Regions from separate parts of the Pseudoflavonifractor sp. An187 genome, predicted to be linked through region 1. Evidence: predicted binding sites of a transcription regulator. Region 1 holds the regulator's gene; the other holds the start of a gene.
What was found. Region 1 encodes Rex, which represses fermentation and respiration genes when NADH is low (regulators of the CRP and FNR family bind a similar motif). Its sites were predicted from a motif close to ATTGTTAANNNNTTAACAAT; they were not measured.
Positions count from the first base shown of each region.

Region 2: the regulator Rex is predicted to act here: its motif matches at 5,538-5,557, upstream of gap (type I glyceraldehyde-3-phosphate dehydrogenase).

Region 1 covers NZ_NFKG01000001.1:308,248-318,094, forward strand. Annotated here, with positions in the region: gene B5F22_RS01545 (DUF3169 family protein) at 1-518, shown strand, start outside; gene B5F22_RS01550 (ATP-binding cassette domain-containing protein) at 530-1,420, shown strand; gene B5F22_RS01555 (ABC transporter permease) at 1,435-2,682, shown strand; gene B5F22_RS01560 (DUF362 domain-containing protein) at 2,785-3,912, shown strand; tRNA gene B5F22_RS01565 (tRNA-Gly) at 4,123-4,196, opposite strand; gene B5F22_RS01570 (putative ABC transporter permease) at 4,580-5,890, shown strand; tRNA gene B5F22_RS01575 (tRNA-Arg) at 5,985-6,061, opposite strand; gene B5F22_RS01580 (redox-sensing transcriptional repressor Rex) at 6,162-6,794, opposite strand; gene B5F22_RS01585 (carboxypeptidase regulatory-like domain-containing protein) at 6,938-7,327, shown strand; gene B5F22_RS01590 (peptidoglycan-binding protein) at 7,338-8,519, shown strand; gene B5F22_RS01595 (peptidoglycan-binding protein) at 8,535-9,038, shown strand; gene B5F22_RS01600 (DUF4364 family protein) at 9,135-9,683, shown strand; gene B5F22_RS01605 (putative ABC transporter permease) at 9,680-9,847, shown strand, end outside.
Region 2 covers NZ_NFKG01000019.1:24,566-34,412, forward strand. Annotated here, with positions in the region: gene B5F22_RS08680 (hypothetical protein) at 1-633, shown strand, start outside; gene B5F22_RS08685 (TetR/AcrR family transcriptional regulator) at 686-1,237, opposite strand; gene B5F22_RS08690 (YhgE/Pip domain-containing protein) at 1,438-3,720, shown strand; gene gap (type I glyceraldehyde-3-phosphate dehydrogenase) at 4,448-5,458, opposite strand; gene B5F22_RS08700 (hypothetical protein) at 5,836-6,465, shown strand; gene B5F22_RS08705 (chloride channel protein) at 6,575-7,840, shown strand; gene obgE (GTPase ObgE) at 7,879-9,162, opposite strand; gene rpmA (50S ribosomal protein L27) at 9,498-9,782, opposite strand; gene B5F22_RS08720 (ribosomal-processing cysteine protease Prp) at 9,821-9,847, opposite strand, start outside.

The sequences.
Region 1 (9,847 bases):
ACTTCCGGGGAAAGCGTTTGATCCCCAAGGCTTTGGCGGACGACGAGGCATTTCCCCAGGCCAACCTGACTTTGTGCCGGGCCATGTTTCTGGCCAATCTGGCCACGGTGCTCATGTTCTTGGCCATGGCTCTGAGCTATGCATCCTCTTGGGGGTTCAACCTCTCCTGGTTCCTACTCATCGGGCACATCATCTGGATGACAGCAATTCAAGCCCGCATCATCTCCGCTACTAAGAAACTATTTCCCGAAAAGCGTGGTGATATTTTTGATTTTAAGTTTCAAAAGGACTGGTACGAGAGCTGCGATGAAGCCGAGCGGCAGCAGATCGCCCAATGCAGCTACCAGGCCTTCAAGGTAATGGGTCTGATTTTCCCCGGCATCATGGCAATACTATCCATTCTATCCGTCATTGACCTGGTCGCCCCTTCGTATAGTCTGTTGGTGGGCGGTCTCTGGCTGGTACAGCAGTTTGTGTACAACTACACATCCCTACAAATGGATAAAAAGAGAAGTTGAGGTAAGCAATAATGAAATTGGAACTACGCAACATCGAAAAGAGCTTTGGAGCCAAGCAGGTGCTCCAGGGCATCTCCCTCACCGCTGAGGGAGGCCAGGCCTTCGGCCTGCTGGGCCGAAACGGCGCCGGTAAGACCACCACCATCCGCATTCTCATGGACGTCTTCCCTCAAAACAGCGGAGAAGTTCTCCTGGATGGGAAGCCCATCGACTACCGCAAGGTGTCCCTGGGCTACCTCCCCGAGGAGCGAGGGCTGTACCCCAAAAAGCCCATCGGGCAACAGCTGGTATACTTCGCCCAGCTCAAGGGGATGAAGCGTGCCAAGGCGGTGGCCTCGGTGCGCCACTGGCTGGAACGGCTGGGCATGGAGGAGTACGAAACCAAGCGGCTGGACACCCTGTCCAAAGGCAACCAGCAGAAAATCCAGCTCATCACCGCCCTGGCCCATGACCCCGATATCATCGTACTGGATGAGCCCTTCTCCGGTCTGGACCCGGTAAATGCCGCTCTGCTCAAAGATGTGGTGAAGGAGCAGATTCAAAAGGGAAAAATCGTCCTCTTCTCCTCCCACCAGATGAACTACATCGAGGAGTTCTGCCAGGAGATCGCCATCCTCAATCAGGGCAAAATCGCCATCTCCGGCAATCTGGAACAGATCAAGCGCAGCTATCCCCGGGACCGTCTCACCGTGTTCAGCCCCCAATACCGGGAGATTCTCTCCCAACTGGGCAATCGCTGCCAGCTGGTGCAGCCCGGCGAGGTGCTTCTCCGCCTGGACAGCCCCAGCCAGAAGCAGGAGATGATGGGGCAACTGGTGGCCCGCTACGACATTGACCGGGTGCAGGTCTACGAGCCGTCCCTCAACGACATCTTCGTGGAATACGCCGGGGACCACGTGTGAAGGGAGAAGAGATCATGAGACAATTTCGTACTATTCTCAGCTTTGAGCTGAAAAACTACTTTAAAAACAAGGTGTTTGTGGGCTCCACCCTGTTCATTGTGGCTGTTCTGGCCGTGGTGATGTTCCTGCCCAACCTGATTGGTTTCTTCGGCTCCATGGGCGGAGATTCCTCCGATGAGCCCACCGAGCAGTCGGTGATTTTGATCTCCGCCCCCTCTCAAGAGATGGGCGAGACCATTGCCCAGGCCCTGGCCTCTGCCTTCCCTGACCAGACGGTGACTTGGACGCAAGACGACCTCGCTAAAATCAAGGAGCAGGTGTCCAACCAGGAGGCCGATTGTGCCCTGGTCTTTGACTCCCTGACTTCCTACACCTATTATGTGTACAATCGTTCCCTCTACGACCAGACTACCCAGGTGGCCAATCAAGTTCTGGTGAGCCTAGCCCAGGTGGAGGCCATGACCCAACAGGGACTGAGCCCGGACCAGGCCGGGGAGATTCTCTCCCTTCAGATTGACGCCAAAGAGGAACTTCTGGGGGTGGACCAGGCCCAAAATTACTGGTACACCTACATTATGACGTTGGCCCTGTACATGGTCATCATGCTCTACGGCCAGATGGTAGCCTCCCACGTGGCCACTGAAAAGAGCTCCCGAGCCATGGAACTGCTCATCACCAGCGCTACCCCGGTAAACATGATGTTCGGCAAGGTGCTGGCCTCCTGCATCGCCGGGTTTGTCCAGCTGGCGGTCATCTTCGGCTCCGCCCTTCTCTTCTACCAGCTCAATCTGGACGCTTGGGGCGGCAATTCCGTGATGACCTCCCTGTTTGACATGCCCCTGTCCCTGCTGGTATATCTGCTGGTGTTCTTCGTTCTGGGCTTCCTTCTCTATGCCTTCCTCTACGGCGCCATCGGCTCCACTGCCACCAAGCTGGAGGATATCAACACCTCCATCATGCCTCTGTCCATGCTCTTTGTCATTGCCTTCTGCGTGGTCATGTTCAGCATGGGCAGCGGTGCGGTGGACAACATCGCCATGATGGTGTGCTCGTTCGTCCCCTTCACCTCCCCCATCGCCATGTTTGCCCGCATCGCTATGAGCACCGTCCCTGTCTATCAGATTGTCCTGTCCATCGGTATTCTGGCGGTGTCTGTGGTGGGTATCGGGGTGCTGTCCGCCAAGATCTACCGAGTGGGCGTGCTCCTCTACGGCACTCCGCCTAAAATTGGCGCCATCCTCAAAGCAGTTTGGCAGGCCTAACTTTTCAAAGCCTTCCCGGATGATTCTTGCCAAATTCTCCTGGCTCCGCTATACTGTTCTTACATGACTTTCACCCTATTTCGAGACAAGGAGCAATGAGGTATGGAAAAAGCAAACGTTTACTACACCGATTTCCGCACCAAGCTGGGCGAGGGCCTTCCCACCAAGCTCAAGCGGCTCATCCGGGCCGCAGGCATTGGCGAGATCGACATGGATAACAAGTTCGTGGCCATCAAGATGCACTTCGGCGAGCTGGGCAATCTGGGCTTCCTCCGCCCCAACTACGCCAAAGCTGTGGCTGATGTGGTGAAGGAGCTGGGTGGCAAGCCCTTCCTCACCGACTGCAACACCCTCTATGTGGGCAGCCGGAAAAACGCCCTGGAGCACCTGTACTGCGCCTGGGAAAACGGCTTCACCCCCATGACTGTGGGCTGTCCCATCCTCATTGGCGACGGTCTGAAGGGCACCGACGATGTGGAGGTCCCCGTCAACGGAGAGTACGTCCAAAACGCCAAGATCGGCCGAGCCATTATGGACGCTGACGTGTTCATCTCTCTGAACCACTTCAAGGGCCATGAGATGGCGGGCTTTGGCGGCGCCATCAAGAACATCGGCATGGGCTGCGGCTCCCGGGCCGGTAAGAAGGAGCAGCACCACAACGGTCAGCCCTCCGTACACCAGGACAAGTGCGTGGGCTGCAAGTCTTGCATGAAGGAGTGCGCCAACCAGGGTCTGGCCTTTGACGAGACCACCCGGAAGATGCACATTGTCACCGAGAACTGCGTGGGCTGTGGCCGGTGCATCGGTGCCTGCAACTTTGACGCCATCGACTTCTCCAGTTGGGCCGCTGTGAAGGACCTGAATTGCCGCATGGCGGAGTATGCCAAAGCAGTGGTGGACGGCCGTCCCAACTTCCACATCTCTCTCATTGTGGACGTCAGCCCCAACTGTGACTGCCACGCCGAGAACGACGCCCCCATCCTCCCCAACATCGGCATGTTCGCCTCCTTTGATCCCCTGGCCCTGGACCAGGCCTGTGTGGACGCCTGCCTGGCCTGCGATCCCCTGCCCAACAGCCAGCTCAGCGACAACATGGCCAAGCCGGATTTCTGTGACCACCACGATCATTTTGAAAACAGCACCCCCGACTCGGAGTACAAGACCTGTCTGGAGCACGCTGAAACGATCGGCATCGGCTCTCGCAGCTATGAACTGGTGTTTCTAAAGTAAGACTCAAAAATGCCTGGAGAGGGCTTCTCTCCAGGCATTTTTATAATTATAAGTACAGGGTCCCGCAAAGCCGGGCGGCGCTGGTGCGCCGTACAAGTGTTTTCGCCTGGGCGAAAACCTTGGCGCAGGCGGAATTCACTTCCGCCGAGCATTGAAATGAGCCTATGGCTCCCAATGAAAAAGACACGCTTTTTAGCGTGTCTTTTTCATTGGAGCGGGTGAGGGGAATCGAACCCCCGTGTTCAGCTTGGGAAGCTGACATTCTACCATTGAACTACACCCGCATATTTCAACTCGGTGAAGCTTATTATAATACACCCCCTGGGAAATTGCAAGCATTTTTTCTCCCCTATCTTCCTCGTTATCCCTCCACTTTTCTACACTTTGCCCAAAACTTTATTTGTATTTTACAATTCCACCCTTTACTTTTCCGATACATGTTGCTATAATGTACAACAGCGCAAGAGAAAAGAGGTGAAACTTGTGAAAGAATATCCCCGCAAGCCTGATGTGGATGATATGATTTTCGGTGATGATCGCACCGTGCCCAGCCAGCGCTGATCTCCCATCAGCCCGCAATGCTGCATATTTTTTGACTCACCCCAGTAATCAGCAATACTGTGGTGAGTTTTTGTCTTTCTCAGAACAACCCCGAAAGGAGCTTTTCATGACATACTCACTCTCCCAACTGGCCTGGTTCTTTCTCATCTATTCCATTCTGGGCTGGTGCATCAGCGTGGCATTCTGTGCCGTCAAAAAACATTCCTTTGTCAACCCAGGCTTTCTCAACCTTCCTGTCAGCCCCATTTACGGCATTGGAGCGGTACTCTCCACGGTGTTCCTCTCGGAACTGACCCACCGCCCCCTGTTCTTTATTCTGGGCTCCTGCGTTCTGTCCGGCATTCTGGTCATTACCACCGGTGTCGCTCTGGAGCGCATGCTCCACCGCAGATGGTGGGACTTCTCCGACCACAAATTCCACTTTCATGGGTACATCTCCCTGCCCCTGCTGCTGGTGCTGGGTGTGGGCGCATGGCTGTGTGTGAGTTTTCTCAACCCCCTTCTAGCCTTGGTGTTGGGTGACCTCCCTCCCCTGCTGTCCCGCATCCTGGTTCTGGTGGGATTGGGACTGGTCGCCCTGGACCTGGCCCTCTCTCTGGGCATCACGGTACAGATGGGCGTGCGTATCCGCCGTCTGGAACAGCTGTCCCGAGACTTCCAGGAGCTCACCGCTCTCTTCGGCCACGCCATCACCCGGCGGGTCCAGACCCGTATGCTCCACGCCTTCCCCAATCTGGAGCAGGCCGCCCCCTCCCAAAAGCCCAAGCCCACCGTGTTTGCCCAGGGCTGTTCTCCCACCAAGCTGATTTGGATTTTCTTCATTGCCGCCCTGCTGGGCGATATCATCGAGACGCTGTTCTGCCGGGCCACCATGGGCATCTGGATGAGCCGCAGCAGTCTCATCTACGGTCCCTTTAGTATTGTGTGGGGCCTTGGCGCTGTGATGTTCACCGCCCTGCTCTATCGGTACAAAGACAAGAGCGAGGGCTACCTCTTCCTTGCCGGCACCATTGTGGGCGGTGTGTACGAATATGTGTGTAGTGTCTTCACCGAGCTGGTCTTCGGCACCGTGTTCTGGGATTACAGCCACATCCCCTTCAACCTGGCCGGACGCATCAATCTGCTCTACTGCTTCTTCTGGGGCATTGCCGCCGCCGTGTGGATGAAGGTCCTCTATCCCCGCCTGTCCCGTCTCATTGAGCGCATCCCCATGAAAGCGGGCAAAGTGCTCACCTGGGTGATTGTTGTGTTCATGGTGTTCAATATGGCCATCTCCGCCCTGGCTCTGGGTCGGTATCAACAGCGCCAATCGGCCCCTGACGCCCCCACCAACGGCTTCACCGAATTTTTGGACCACTACTACCCCGATGAGCGGATTCATCAGGTCTACCCCAACATGAAACAGGTCACGGACTGACCGAGAAAAAAACGTCCGATGCTGATTCCTGCATCGGACGTTTTCCTATGTCTCCGGAAGAAAAAAAGGCAAGTCCCTTTCGGAACTTGCCTTTTGGTACGGCTGGAGGGATTCGAACCCCCGACCTTTTGGTTCGTAGCCAAACACTCTATCCAGCTGAGCTACAGCCGCTTGTCGCTGTCGTTTTCTGGCGACTCATATATATTAGCACAGCTGAAATGAAATTGCAAGTGTTTTTTTCGATTTTTTGAAAAATTTTTGAGAGGTCTATTTACTCCTCAGAAATCATATAACTCAGCGTTAGCAGGCTGTCTGCAAAGTGCACGTTCTCCACTTTCACGTCGGGCATCTCCTGCTCCGGCAACTCCACATTGGTGAAATTCCAGATTCCGTCCACCCCCAGCTTGCTCAGGCGGCGAGCGGTGGCCACGGCCACAGACCCAGGCACCGTCAGAACCGCCACGCTCACCCGGTGCTCCCGCACAAAGGTGTCCAGACCATCCACATGGTAGACGGGGACGCCGCCCAGCTTGGTGTCCACCAGGTCCGGGTTGACGTCAAAGGCGGCCACCAGCCGGAAGCCATTGGCACGGAACGGGAAATTCTCAATGAGGGCACGGCCCAAGTTACCGGCACCCAAGATGAGCACGGTGTGGCCTCGGTTCATCCCCAGGATCTCTGCCACCTCACCCCGCAGCCGCTCCACGTTGTACCCGTAGCCCTGCTGACCGAACCCGCCAAAGCAGGACAGATCCTGGCGAATCTGGGAGGCCGTCAGGCCCATGGACTGGGCCAAGGCTCCGGAAGAGATTCGAATGGTACCGGCACGATATAAGTCATCCAAATGGCGATAATAGCGGGGCAAACGCCGGATCACCGCCGAAGAAATCTTATCTTTTTTCATATGACACCCTCACATCCCGTCAGAGTTTTTCGGCATTTCATCTTTCTTTTGATCACCATACGCAATTCATTTTATCTCATTGTCATAAGTTTGTCAATTTCCATGTGCAAGTTCTTGCAACATTTCTCAAGGAGGTCCTAGCATTGGCACAAAACGGTTCTCTCATTGTCCACGTCTATGCGTCCCGGGCTCAGCTCCCCATACAGGGGGCCACGGTGTTGGTGTCCCAGCCGGACGGACAGGGTAGGCATCAGCTTCTATCCGTGCTCATTACAGACGAGAGCGGCGTGGCTGGCCCCATCTCCCTGCCCGCTCCCGACGCCGCCCTCAGCCAGAGCCCTGGCTCCCCCCTGCCCTTCTCCTCCTACTCTCTGGTGGTGGAGCACCCGGGGTATCAGGTGGCTGTTTTCGAAAATCTCCAGATCTTTTCTGGGGTAGAGACCACCCAGAGTGTGCCCCTCATCCCTCTGGCCATTCCCGAGTCGCCCATCCCTCGGCCCCAGTTCACCAACGTCACGCCACAACCGCTGTAAGGAGGCTTCTATGTCTGTATCCGTCATTCCCTACATTCCCCAGTATATCACCGTCCACCTGGGCCAGCCCAAGGAGGCGGCGGAGAACGTCACGGTGACCTTCCCCGACTACATCAAAAATGTAGCCTCCAGCGAGGTATACCCCACCTGGTCAGAGGAAGCCCTGAAAGCCAACATTCTGGCCCAAATCTCCTTTGCCCTCAACCGGGTGTACACCGAGTTCTACCCCAGCCGCGGGTACGACTTTGACATCACCAGCGAAACCCAAAACGATCAGAAATTCATCAAAGGCCGGAGCACCTTTGAAAACATCGACCGCCTGGTGGACGACATGTTCACCACCTACATCCGCCGAGTGGGCTTTGTGGAGCCCCTGGCAGCCAAGTTCTGCAACGGCACCACCTCCACCTGTGACGGCCTGTCCCAGTGGGGCAGTGAGGCCATGGCCCAGGAGGGGGCGGACTACATGACCATTCTGCGCAACTACTACGGGGACGACATCGAACTGGTCAACGACGCCCCCATCCGGGATGTGCCCAACTCCTACCCAGGCTATCCCCTGCGCCAGGGCTCCTCCGGGGAGGACGTGGTGGTGCTCCAGGCCATGCTCAACCGCATTGGACAGAATTACCCTGCCATTCCCCGCCTGGCCCAGGTGGACGGCATCTTTGGGCCACGCACGGAGGAAGCAGTGCGGGTGTTCCAGTCCGTCTTTGGGCTGGCAGTGGATGGTATCGTGGGTCGGAGTACCTGGTATAAGCTGGTGTTCCTCTACGTGGCCGTCACCAAGCTCTCCGAGCTGGTCAGCGAGGGCCAGAGCTTCACCCAGGTCCAGGGCCCCTCGGGCATCCAGGTGCTGCGCCAGGGAGACCGGGGCCCCGCCGTCTCCGCCCTCCAGTATTTCCTCTCCCTCATCGGGCAATACTCCTTCAATCTGCCCACCCTGGCCATTGACGGCATCTTTGGCCCCAAGACCAAACAGGCGGTGCAGGATTTCCAGAAAGCCTACCATCTGCCCGCCACCGGCGTGGTGGACAACGCCACGTGGCTGAAGCTCTACGACGAGTACGTGGGCATCGCCACCACCTCTCTGGCCAACGCCAATTTGCCCATCTCCCCCTCGGAGATTGAAAACCAATTCCAGGCCGGGCAATTTCCCGGCTATCCGCTCTCCTACGGCAGCAACGATTAAGGAGGTATCTCAACCATGGAACTCAATCTCACCGGCGCTCCGGTACGAGACATTCAGCACATGCTCAACGTCATCTCCGCCACCCATCCCGCCCTGCCCCGCCTGGTGGAGGACGGGGTGTTTGGGGAGCGGACCCTGGAAGGGGTGATGATCTTTCAGCGGGACTTTGGCCTTCCCGTGACCGGGGTGGTGGACTACGACACCTGGCTGGCCCTGCGGGTGCAGTCGGAGCTGATTCAGAAGCGGGACGGGATCCCCCCCTCCCTGCAAATCATCTCCCCCCAGTATGAGCCGTCCTCGTCTGGCACACCGGAATGGGCGTTTGTGGACACCGTTGTGACGGCGCTCTCCCCCATTCTCACCAATTTCCCCTCCACCTCCACCCCCACCGACCACATCCGTCACTTGCAGGGGCTGGGACAGCTGCCTGTCACTGGTATTCTGGACCGCCCCACTTGGAGTTTGCTGGTTCGGCTGTACCATGCCTTAGTGGTTCGAAACGCCCTGGCCGCCCTGTGAGCCTCCAGGTTTCCCTTGTAAGCCTGGGCCTTTTTCGGTATAATATAGAAGTGGCCCATGAGGCCACCTTATCCCAGGAAAGGCAGGAACAAGACCATGGCTCGTTTTGGATTCATCCACAGCAAGTTGGACACCAAATTGCTCATTCTCTATATCCTCACCCGTGTGGCGGGCCCCATTGACTTCGCCACCCTCACCGATCTGGTGATGTGCGACGACGGCGTGGACTACTTTGAATTTGCTGAGGCCCTGTCGGAGCTGCTGGAGAGCGGACACCTGGTGCGTGAGGGAGACTACTACTCCCCCACTGACAAGGGCCGCCGCAACTGCGCCGACGGCGAGAGCAGCCTCTCCCCCGTCATCCGCAAGCGCTGTGACCAGCGCCTGGCCCCCTTCAACGCCGCTTTGAAGCGGAAGGCCCAGGTGCGCAGCCGGGTGGACCCCTCCCCCGACGGCACCTTCTACACCGTGCGTCTGATGCTGGACGACGACCGGGACAACCTCTTTACCCTCTCACTGCTCACCGCCACCCGGGAGGAGGGAGAGGACATTGCCCAGCGCTTCACCCAACACCCCGACCGCATCTATAACGGTGTGCTGGGTATCCTACTGTCCGACCCAGAAAAGAGAGGTGAAACCCATTGACCATCCTGGGCTATCCCATTCAGGCACTATTTCTCTACTTTATCTTTTACTCATTTCTAGGATGGTTGATGGAGACCTGCTACTGTTCCATTCTGGAGCACCGTCTGGTGGACCGGGGCTTTCTCTACGGCCCCATCTGCCCCATCTACGGCGCCGGCGTTCTG
Region 2 (9,847 bases), on a different contig from region 1:
AACTTGGAGGTCAAGGCGGTGGACCCGGCGTGGATCTACGGCATCGTAGACGGCAAGACCCTCATCCGCATGGACTACAAAGGGAACCACCAGGAGACCCTCTTTGTGGATGACAGCGGCCTCATTTCCACCATGAACCGGGGCATTTCCAACCCTCTGACTGTGGCGTATACCTATCGCTATGATGGAACGCCTGCGCCCGCCTGCATCCAGAATCCCCTGCCTCTGGCCGACCGCTCGGTGCTGTACTTCTGGGCTGGAGCGGAAGATGGGGACGGGGCGGCCCTGTACCGCCTGTATGTGCACGACGGACACACCGACGTGGTGTACCAGTATACCCAGAAGGAGCTGGAACAGTATCGCTTCCCCGACTGCCCGGAGCTGGAGGGCACCGGGCCCTACTACCGTATTTCTGTGCCGAACCCAGTGTCCAATGTGGAGGTGGGCTGGACTGTGGGGAACCCGGAGTTTTTCCACCGCTTTGACGCAGAGATGCAAAATGAGTATACAAAGGTGACCGATACAGAACTTTTATATGAGAAACCCATGGAATACGGCCTTCCCAAGTCGTTTTCCTGCACGAAAAACATGTTGACGGGAGAATTCCAGCAAGTGGAACCCCGGTCCTACTAAAACCCATGAACCCCCAGGAACTCGCCATTTGGCGGGCTCCTGGGGGTCTTTTTTATCGGTGGGTCACCCCGGCGATGAGGTCGTCGGTGCGCCGGGCCATGTCCTGGGGGGACTCGGGGCAGCCCCGGGACAGCCAGTCCTTGATGAGGCCCATGCCCCCCGCCACGCAGAAGGTGTAGCGATAGGCCACATCCGGCTGGGTGCGCTGCAAGGGGGTGAGAATGTACTGGGAGAGCATCTCCTCAATGTGGTGGAGAAAGCCAATGTCCCCCCGGGGGCCCAGCAGAGCGGCGCAGATGTCCCGGTTGGCAAAGAGGATGGAGAACACATCCTCCAAAAAGGCCAGGGTGTCCCCCTGGAACTGCCCGGTGAGGGTCTGCTCCATGGCGTGGCCGATCTGGTCATACAGCTCCTGCTCCACACACTCCAGCATGTGGGGGATGTCCCGGTAGTGGAGATAGAAGGTGGAGCGGTTGATGTCCACCAAATCCACCAGTTCCGTCACCGTCACCTCGTTGACGCTCTTCTCCCCCATCAGCTGGGCCAACCCCTGGCGCAGCTGGGCCCGGGTGCGCCGCACCCGTCGGTCTGGTTTCCGCTCCATCCCAAGCCCCTCCTGTCTTGTAAATCTTTTTTGAACAATGGACATTCTGTCGTCACTCTGTCTAGTAATCCACAGAATGCCGACCAATTGTCGGTTGTGTTGTCTCATCCCCTCCAGTATAATGCCTCTTGTAAAAAATCACAATACCGAGATGTATAGTAGACACTATGTCTACAAAACCTGGAAGGAAGGGTTTGACGTTGAAACGACAAGAATGGAAGCGTTTGCTGCACAATCCGCTGCTGTTGGTGGTGATGGTGGCCATTATCGCCATTCCCACCATCTACACCACCCTGTTTTTGGGCTCCATGTGGGACCCCTACGGGAATGTGGAGCATTTGCCGGTGGCGGTGGTAAATCTGGACCAGCCGGTGACGGTGGAGGGGGAGACCTACCACATCGGGCAGTCCCTGGTGGACAACCTGAAGGAGGACGCCTCCCTGGACTTCCACTTCATGGGCCAGGAGGAGGCCCAGGAGGGGCTGGCGGACGGCACCTACTACATGGTCATCACCATCCCGGAGGACTTCTCCCAGCGGGCCGCCTCCATCACCGAGGCCCACCCCCAGACCATGGAGCTGAAGTACGAGACCAACCCCGGCACCAACTACATCGCCTCCAAGCTCAGTGAGAGCGCCATGAAGGAGATGGAGCTGGGGGTGCGGGAGGAAGTGACCCGTACCTACGCCACCACCATGCTGGAGCAGATCGGCGTGGTGGGAGACGGCATGACCCAGGCCACTGACGGCAGCGGCGAGCTGAAAGACGGGGCAAACACCCTCACCCAGGGAGCCCAGTCCCTCACCGACTATCTGGGGCAGCTGGCAGGGAGCTCCCTCACCTTCGTGGACGGCTCCCAGCGGCTGAGCCAGGGCCTGGGCGAGTATCTGGCGGGGGTAACCCAGGTGGCAGAGGGCAGCGGAGCCCTCAACGACGGCGCCAAGCAGCTGGAGGACGGGCTGGGCCAGCTCCAACAGGCCACCCAGCCCCTCACCCAGGGCGTGGAGCAGCTGCAAGCAGGAGCCCAGAATTTGGCCCAGGGAGCCGGTCAGGCGGCGTCCAGCAGCGGTACCCTATCCCAGGGTGCCGCCCAGGTGGATGAGAGCCTGGGGGCCCTCCTGGCGGGCCTCCAGACCCTGCAAAGCCAGACCGCCGATCTGCCCCAGAACGCCCAGGCCCTGGCCCAAGGAGCCAAGCAGTTGGAGCAGGGCCTACAGGGGCTGTCTCTGGCCATCCAGAGCGGCCAAGTGAGTGGGGAGCAGCTGCAAGCCCTGGTGGGCCAGCTGCAACAGGGGGCGGACCAGCTGTCCCAGGGGCTGGGCCAGCTCAATCAGCAGGCCCCTGCCCTCACCCAGGGCATTGCTCAGGCCGCCCAGGGGGCCGGACAGCTGAAAGACCAGGGCACCACTCCCCTGCGCTCCGGCGCTGCCCAGCTGCAACAGGGCCTCGACACTCTGGCCCAGGGCAGTGAGACGCTGTCCCAGGGCGTGACCCAGATGCAGGGCCAGCTTCCCGCCCTCACCCAGGGGGTGGACAAGCTGTACCAGGGCGCCGCCCAGCTCCACCAGGGCACCCAGAGTCTGGTGGACGGCGCTGGCCAGCTCATGGACAACAAGGCCCAGCTGACGGAGGGCATGGACGCCCTCACCCAGGGCTCGGTGCAGATTCAGGACGCCGCCGGGCAGCTGCACCAGGGGGCTCAGACCCTCACCGACGGGGCAAAGGCTCTGGAGGACGGAGCGGCCACCCTCCAGGACAAGCTGGCCGAGGGCGCTCAGGAGATTGCCGACACCAACACGGGAGACGAGGTGGCGGACATGATGGCCGCCCCGGTGGACACCCAGGAGAGCCAGCTCACCCAGGTGCCCAACAACGGCCACGGCATGGCCCCCTACATGATGTCGGTGGCCCTGTGGGTGGGCTGCATCGCCTTTAGCCTGATGTATCCCCTGACCCAGTACAGCGGCGAGCTGAAAAGCGGCTTTGCCTGGTGGCGGAGCAAGGCCTCGGTGCTGTACACCGTGGCCATTGCGGAGGCCCTGGTGATGCTGGGCAGCCTCCACCTGTTCAACGGATTCCAGCCCGTGGACTGGGGCCGCACGGTGCTGGTGGCCCTGGTGGCCGCCCTCACCTTCATGTCGGTGATGTACTTCTTCACCTGCCTGATGGGCAAGGTGGGCAGCTTCCTGATGCTCATCTTCATGGTACTCCAGCTGGCGGGCTCGGTGGGTACCTATCCCCTGGAACTGTCCGGCTCCTTCGTCCCCGCCCTCAACGGCTGGGTACCCTTCACCTACACCGTGCGGGCCTTCCGCAGCGCCATTGCCGGAGGCCAGGACATCACGGGTTGCCTGGTGTATCTGGGGGTGTGGTTTGTGGTGTTCACCGCCCTGACGCTGGTGGTGTTCCACGTGCGCACCCGCCGCATCCGCCGGGGGCAGCCCACCCTCATGGTGTGGCTGGAAGAGCACAGCCTGGCCTAATTTCATCAAAGGAAAGCCCCGAGACTACGGTCTTGGGGCTTTTTAGTGTGTATGGTATGGCGTGCTGTCCCTATCCGGAAGCTGGTTCAGGCTTGCCAGCCTGGTGGGGACGCTCCGCTGGGCCCGATTTCTCCCCGATGAGAAATCGGGGAAAGAATCGCCAAAGGCGGGGCCTTCCCCCGCCCTGTGGAATCCACCCCGCGGTACTGGATAGAGTGTGCGCCTTCCTCTTTTCAGCCCTTACTCTGGTGGGGTCACATAGATGGCTTGTCCGTCTACGGGTTGCACCTACTTCTCTGCTGGTGCATCCTTCTACCGCCAGAGCCTTGCCCTGGTGAGCCGCTGTTCCCAGCGATCGGTGGCCAGGCTTCCGGCGGCGGGAACGTCGCACACCGGGGTGAGGCCCTAGGAACAGAGGCACCGTCTTACAGAGAAGGGGCGCTTTCCATAGACTTGCCAGGCTATCTATGTGACCCCACCGGGGCCAGGGCCGACGGTGGGATTGACGCAGGTCCAGCCTCGTACCCCAGGGGGGTACTTAGGGGGGAACGCCCTAAGCGGGTTTTGGTTTCTTTTGACCGGGCAAAAGAAACCCCTAGCGGGAAGCGTCCCCACCAGGCTGGCAAGCCTGAACCAAGCCGGTGAGAAGGTCAATCTTCCCCCTTTTGGAACCAAAAAAGCGCAAAAAAAGGGCTCTGCCGAAGCAGAGCCCTTTGAAATGGTTTTCTTACTTGTGGTCCACGGAGTACATGTGCTTGATGAGCTCCAGAACCTTGTTGGAGTAACCCATCTCGTTGTCGTACCAGGACACGACCTTCACGAAGGTGTCGGTCAGAGCGATACCAGCCTTGGCATCGAAGATGGAGGTGCGGGAATCGCCCAGGAAGTCGCTGGACACCACGTCCTCGTCGGTGTAGCCCAGAACGCCCTTCAGCTCGCCCTCGGAAGCCTTCTTCATGGCGTCGCAGATCTCAGCGTAGGTGGCGGGCTTCTCCAGGTTGACAGTCAGGTCGACCACGGACACGTCCAGGGTGGGAACACGCATGGACATACCGGTCAGCTTGCCGTTCAGAGCGGGGATGACCTTGCCCACGGCCTTAGCAGCGCCAGTGGAGGAGGGGATGATGTTGCCGGTAGCAGCACGGCCGCCGCGCCAATCCTTCAGAGAGGGACCGTCAACGGTCTTCTGGGTAGCGGTGACAGAGTGCACGGTGGTCATCAGGCCGTCCTTGATGCCGAAGTTGTCGTTCAGCACCTTAGCGATGGGGGCCAGGCAGTTGGTGGTGCAGGAAGCGTTGGACACGAAGGTCATGTCGGAGGTGTAAGCGTCCAGGTTGACGCCGCACACGAACATGGGGGTGTCGTCCTTGGAAGGAGCGGACATGATGACCTTCTTGGCGCCGGCGTCGATGTGAGCCTGAGCCTTCTCCTTGGTCAGGAACAGGCCGGTGGACTCCACAACGTACTCAGCCTCCAGCTTGCCCCAGGGAATGTCAGCGGGGTTACGCTCGGCGAAGACAGGGATCTCCTTGCCGTTGACAACGATGCCGGTCTCGGTGGCGGAAACCTCGCCCTCGAAGTGGCCGTGCATGGTGTCGTACTTCAGCATATAGGCCAGGTAATCAGCGGGACACAGATCGTTGATACCCACGATCTCGATCTCGGGATGATTGATGCTGGCGCGGAAAACCATTCGGCCGATACGGCCAAAACCGTTAATACCTACTTTAATGCTCATTGGTATCACTCCTTATAAAATTGGATGATCGCGTTTGCGCAAGGCTATTATACATCACATTCCAGCCAAATGGAAGGGGGTTGTGAAAAATTTTTCAAAGTTTCTTTGCCCCAGGCAGCACAGGAACCCTCTGGCTGCAAAAAGCCGGAAAAATCCTCCATATGGCAGAAACTCGGGCCAAAAGAGAGCGGTTGAACCGGCAGCAACCGCGAAAATCCGGGGCAAAACCGCCAAATTCTCCAGACAAATCACGTCAAATAATCCAAAAAATTTGTAACATCCTGGGCCCTGCTTGAAAGATATGCACACGTATGATATGATGGAAGCAAAAAGCGCAGCTATGCGCCCAAGAGAGACGAGGAAAGGAGTTATGAACCATGAAACACAGATGGATGGCATTGCCTCTGGCCTTAGGACTGACTCTGACCCTGGCCGCCTGCGGCGGCAACGACCCCAAGGAGGACCTGGTGGGCGCCTGGTCCGGCCAGGTGGATGTGATGGACCAGGTGGTGGAGGGAATGCGGGTGACCGCCCCCGAGATCGCCGACGAGCTGGAGCTAGAGAACTTCTACATTCCCCTGGAGATGGAGTTCCGGGATGACAACACCTACACCATGACGGTGGACCAGGAGAAGCTGGACGAGAGCATGGATGCGCTGATCCAGAAGACGGTGGACGCCACCCTGGTCTATCTGGAGCAGGAGCTCAAAGACCAGGGGATCACCAACATGACGGTGGATGAGGCCCTGGCCCAGTCCGGCATGGACCGGGAGAGCTTCACACAGCTGATGCGGGACAGCCTGAGCCAGCTGAGCTCCTCCGTAGTCCAGCAGATTCAGACGGAGGGCCAGTACCGGCTGGAGGGGAATCAGATGTACACCTCCGATGACAAGGACACGGAGCCGGGCAGCGATGGGGCCACCCCCTACACTTTGGACGGCGACAAGTTAAATATGGATTTCAGCAACGTCAGTCTGGGTGAAGTGACCTTCACCCGTGGCGGCTGAACCCACATACCCCGGGCGGGGGGAGCTGCGGCTTCCCCCGCCCTTGACAGTCTTTGGGGGGTAGAATATAATCCAAAGTGTCAATGAAACACAAAAAGGGCGGGAGGATATGAGAGAAAAAGCGAGGGATTTCTGGGGCAGGGTCAGCCCCACGGCGGGGGCCTGGGTCCACTGGACCGTGTTGGCGGCCCTCACGGGCGTGGTATGCGGGGCGGCGGGATCCGCCTTTTCTCATGCCATCACTCTGGTGACCGCATGGCGGGGGCAGCACCCCTGGCTGCTGTGGTGTATGCCCCTGGCGGGCCTGGCCATTGTGTGGCTGTACCAGGTCTGTGGCATGGCAAATGACAGCGGCACCAACCAGATCATCGCCAGCGTGCGCTCCGGCCAGCGGCCACCCCTGCGCCTGGCCCCACTCATTTTCATCGGCTCGGTGCTCACCCACCTCACCGGCGGCAGTGCGGGCCGGGAGGGAGCGGCCCTGCAAATTGGCGGCAGTCTGGCCTGCCAGGTGGGCCAGCGGGTGCACCTGGGGGAACGCCAGATGAATGTGGAGGTCATGTGCGGCATGAGCGGCCTGTTTGCCGCCCTGTTTGGCACCCCACTCACCGCCACGGTGTTTGCCATGGAGGTGGTGAGCGTGGGCATCGTCCACTACTCCGCCTTGTTCCCCTGTCTGCTCACCGCCCTGGTGTCCACGGGGGTCACCGTCCTGCTGGGGGTGGAAGGGGAGCACTACACCCTGGACGCCATTCCCACCCTGGGCGCGGCGTCTCTGGCCCAGATCGGGGTACTGGGGGTGGGGTGCGCCCTGCTGGCCATGACCTTCTGCGTGGTGGTGCACCAGACCGGGCACTGGTACGCCCACACCTTCCCCAATCCCTATCTGAGGGCCGTGGTGGGCGGCGTGCTGGTGGTGGCCATCAGCCTGCTGGAGGGCAGCGGCGACTACAACGGGGCAGGGGGACACATCATCGCCCTGGCGGTGGATGAGGGCACCGTGCACGTGCCCTGGGCCTTTGCCTTGAAACTGCTGCTCACCGCCCTCACCCTGGGGGCGGGCTACCGGGGCGGCGAAATCGTGCCCACCTTCTTTGTGGGGGCCACCTTCGGCTGTGCCGTGGCCCCGCTGCTGGGGGTAGACCCGGGCTTTGGGGCGGCGGTGTGTATGATCGCCCTCTTTTGCGGGGTGGTCAACTGCCCCCTGGCCAGCATTTTTTTGAGTGTGGAGCTGTTCGGCAGTGAGGGGCTTCTGTTCTTTGCCCTGGCCTGTGCCCTCAGCTACCTGCTCAGCGGCAAGTTCTCGTTGTACTCCAGCCAGAAAATTGTCTATTCCAAGCTGGAACCCCGGTTTATTGACGAAAATGCGCACTAAAAAACACCCTGGAAGCCATCGCTTCCAGGGTGTTTTTCTCACTTCTGATACTCGAATTCCAGGTTGTACAGGCACACCAGGTCGCCGTCGGTGACGCCCTTGGCCTCCATCTGGTCGAAGACGCCCGCTTCCCGCAGCCGCTTGTCGAACCAGTTGCGGCTCTCGTAGTCGGAGAAGTTGACGTTGGCCATGAGCTGGCGCAGCCAGGGCCCGTCCACCAGCCAGGTGCCGTCGTCGTCCCGGGTGATCTCCAGGGGGGCGGAGGTGTCCACCTCGGGGGGACGCTCCACAAAGGTGGGCTCGAACACCAGGATGGGGGGGAGGTGGGCCAGCTCGTCGGCGGCAGCGTACATCAGCTCTTTGGTGCCCTGGTGGGTGGCCGCCGACATCTCAAAGAGACGGCAGCCCTTGGCCTCCACGTGGGCCCGCAGCCGCTCCAGCAGCTCGGGGTCCTCCATCACGTCCACCTTGTTGGCGGCCACCAGCATTTTGCGGGAAGCCAGCTCGGGGGACCACTGCTCCAGCTCGGTGCAGATGGTGTCGAAGTCCTCCACCGGGTCCCGGCCCTCGCTGCCAGACACGTCCACCACGTGGATCAGGAGGCGGCAGCGGTCAATGTGGCGCAAAAAGTCGTGGCCCAGGCCAGCACCCTCGGCGGCGCCCTCAATGATGCCGGGGATGTCGGCCAGCACGAAGGAGCGGCCCTCCTCCATGGGCACCACGCCCAGGTTGGGGAAGAGGGTGGTGAAGTGGTAGTTGGCGATCTTGGGCTGGGCACGGGTGACCACGCTCAAGAGGGTGGACTTGCCCACGTTGGGGAAGCCCACCAAGCCCACATCGGCCAGCAGCTTCAGCTCCAGGATGACGTCCCGCTCCTGCCCGGGCAGGCCGGCCTTGGCAAACCGGGGCACCTGGCGGGTGGGGGTGGCAAAGTGCTGGTTGCCCCAGCCGCCCTTGCCGCCACGTGCCAGCACAAAGGGCTTGTCATCAGACATGTCGCAGATGATTTCCTTGGTCTCAGCGTCCCGCACCACGGTGCCACGAGGCACCTTGATGACCAGGTCCGCCCCGTCCTTGCCGGTGCAGCGCTTGCCGCTGCCGTTCATGCCGGTTTCGGCCACATACTTGCGCTTGTAGCGGAAGTCCATGAGGGTGGACATGTGGGGGTCCACGGTGAGGACGATGTTGCCGCCCCGTCCGCCGTCACCGCCGTCGGGACCGCCAGCGGCCACGTATTTCTCCCGGTGGAAGGAGACGGCGCCGCCGCCGCCCGCCCCGGCCCGCACCAGGATTCGGGCGGTATCAATGAATTGATTGGCCATGGTAGGCACCTCCATTTCGAAAAAAGTGAATAACGAATAATGAATAATGAAGAAGTATGGTGTGCCTGCGGCACAGATTTCGATTGAGCGCCCAGGTCAAAAAGCCCTCGGCAGAGTTTCCCCGCCTTCAGGCGGGGAAATAAATTAAAATCACGTCTTTTCCCAGGACATGCGCATGGGAAAAGACACTTCTGGAGCCCGCCAGTGTGGAATTGGGTCGTCCTTTGACCCAATTATGCATGCAGCGGGCTGCAAACCCTCGATGGAAATGCTGGCATTTCCATCGACTAAAAAACGTCCCGGACAAGAGCTATGTCCGGGACGTTTTAACAGCATTACTGAGCGATCTCGTACACGGAGACCTTCTTGCGGTCCTTGCCCATGCGCTCGAACTTCACCTTGCCGTCCACCAGGGCGAACAGGGTGTCGTCGGAGCCCTTACCCACGTTGGTGCCGGGGTGGATGTGGCTGCCGCGCTGACGAACCAGAATGTTGCCGGCCAGAACAAACTGACCGTCGGCACGCTTCACGCCCAGGCGCTTGGACTCGGAGTCACGGCCGTTCTTGGTGGAGCCGCCGCCCTTCTTGTGAGCGAAGAGCTGGATGTTGATCTTCAGCATAAGTCGTTACCGTCCTTTCTAAAGGCTGATTGAGGACCTCAGTCCTCGTCATCATCGTCCAGCAG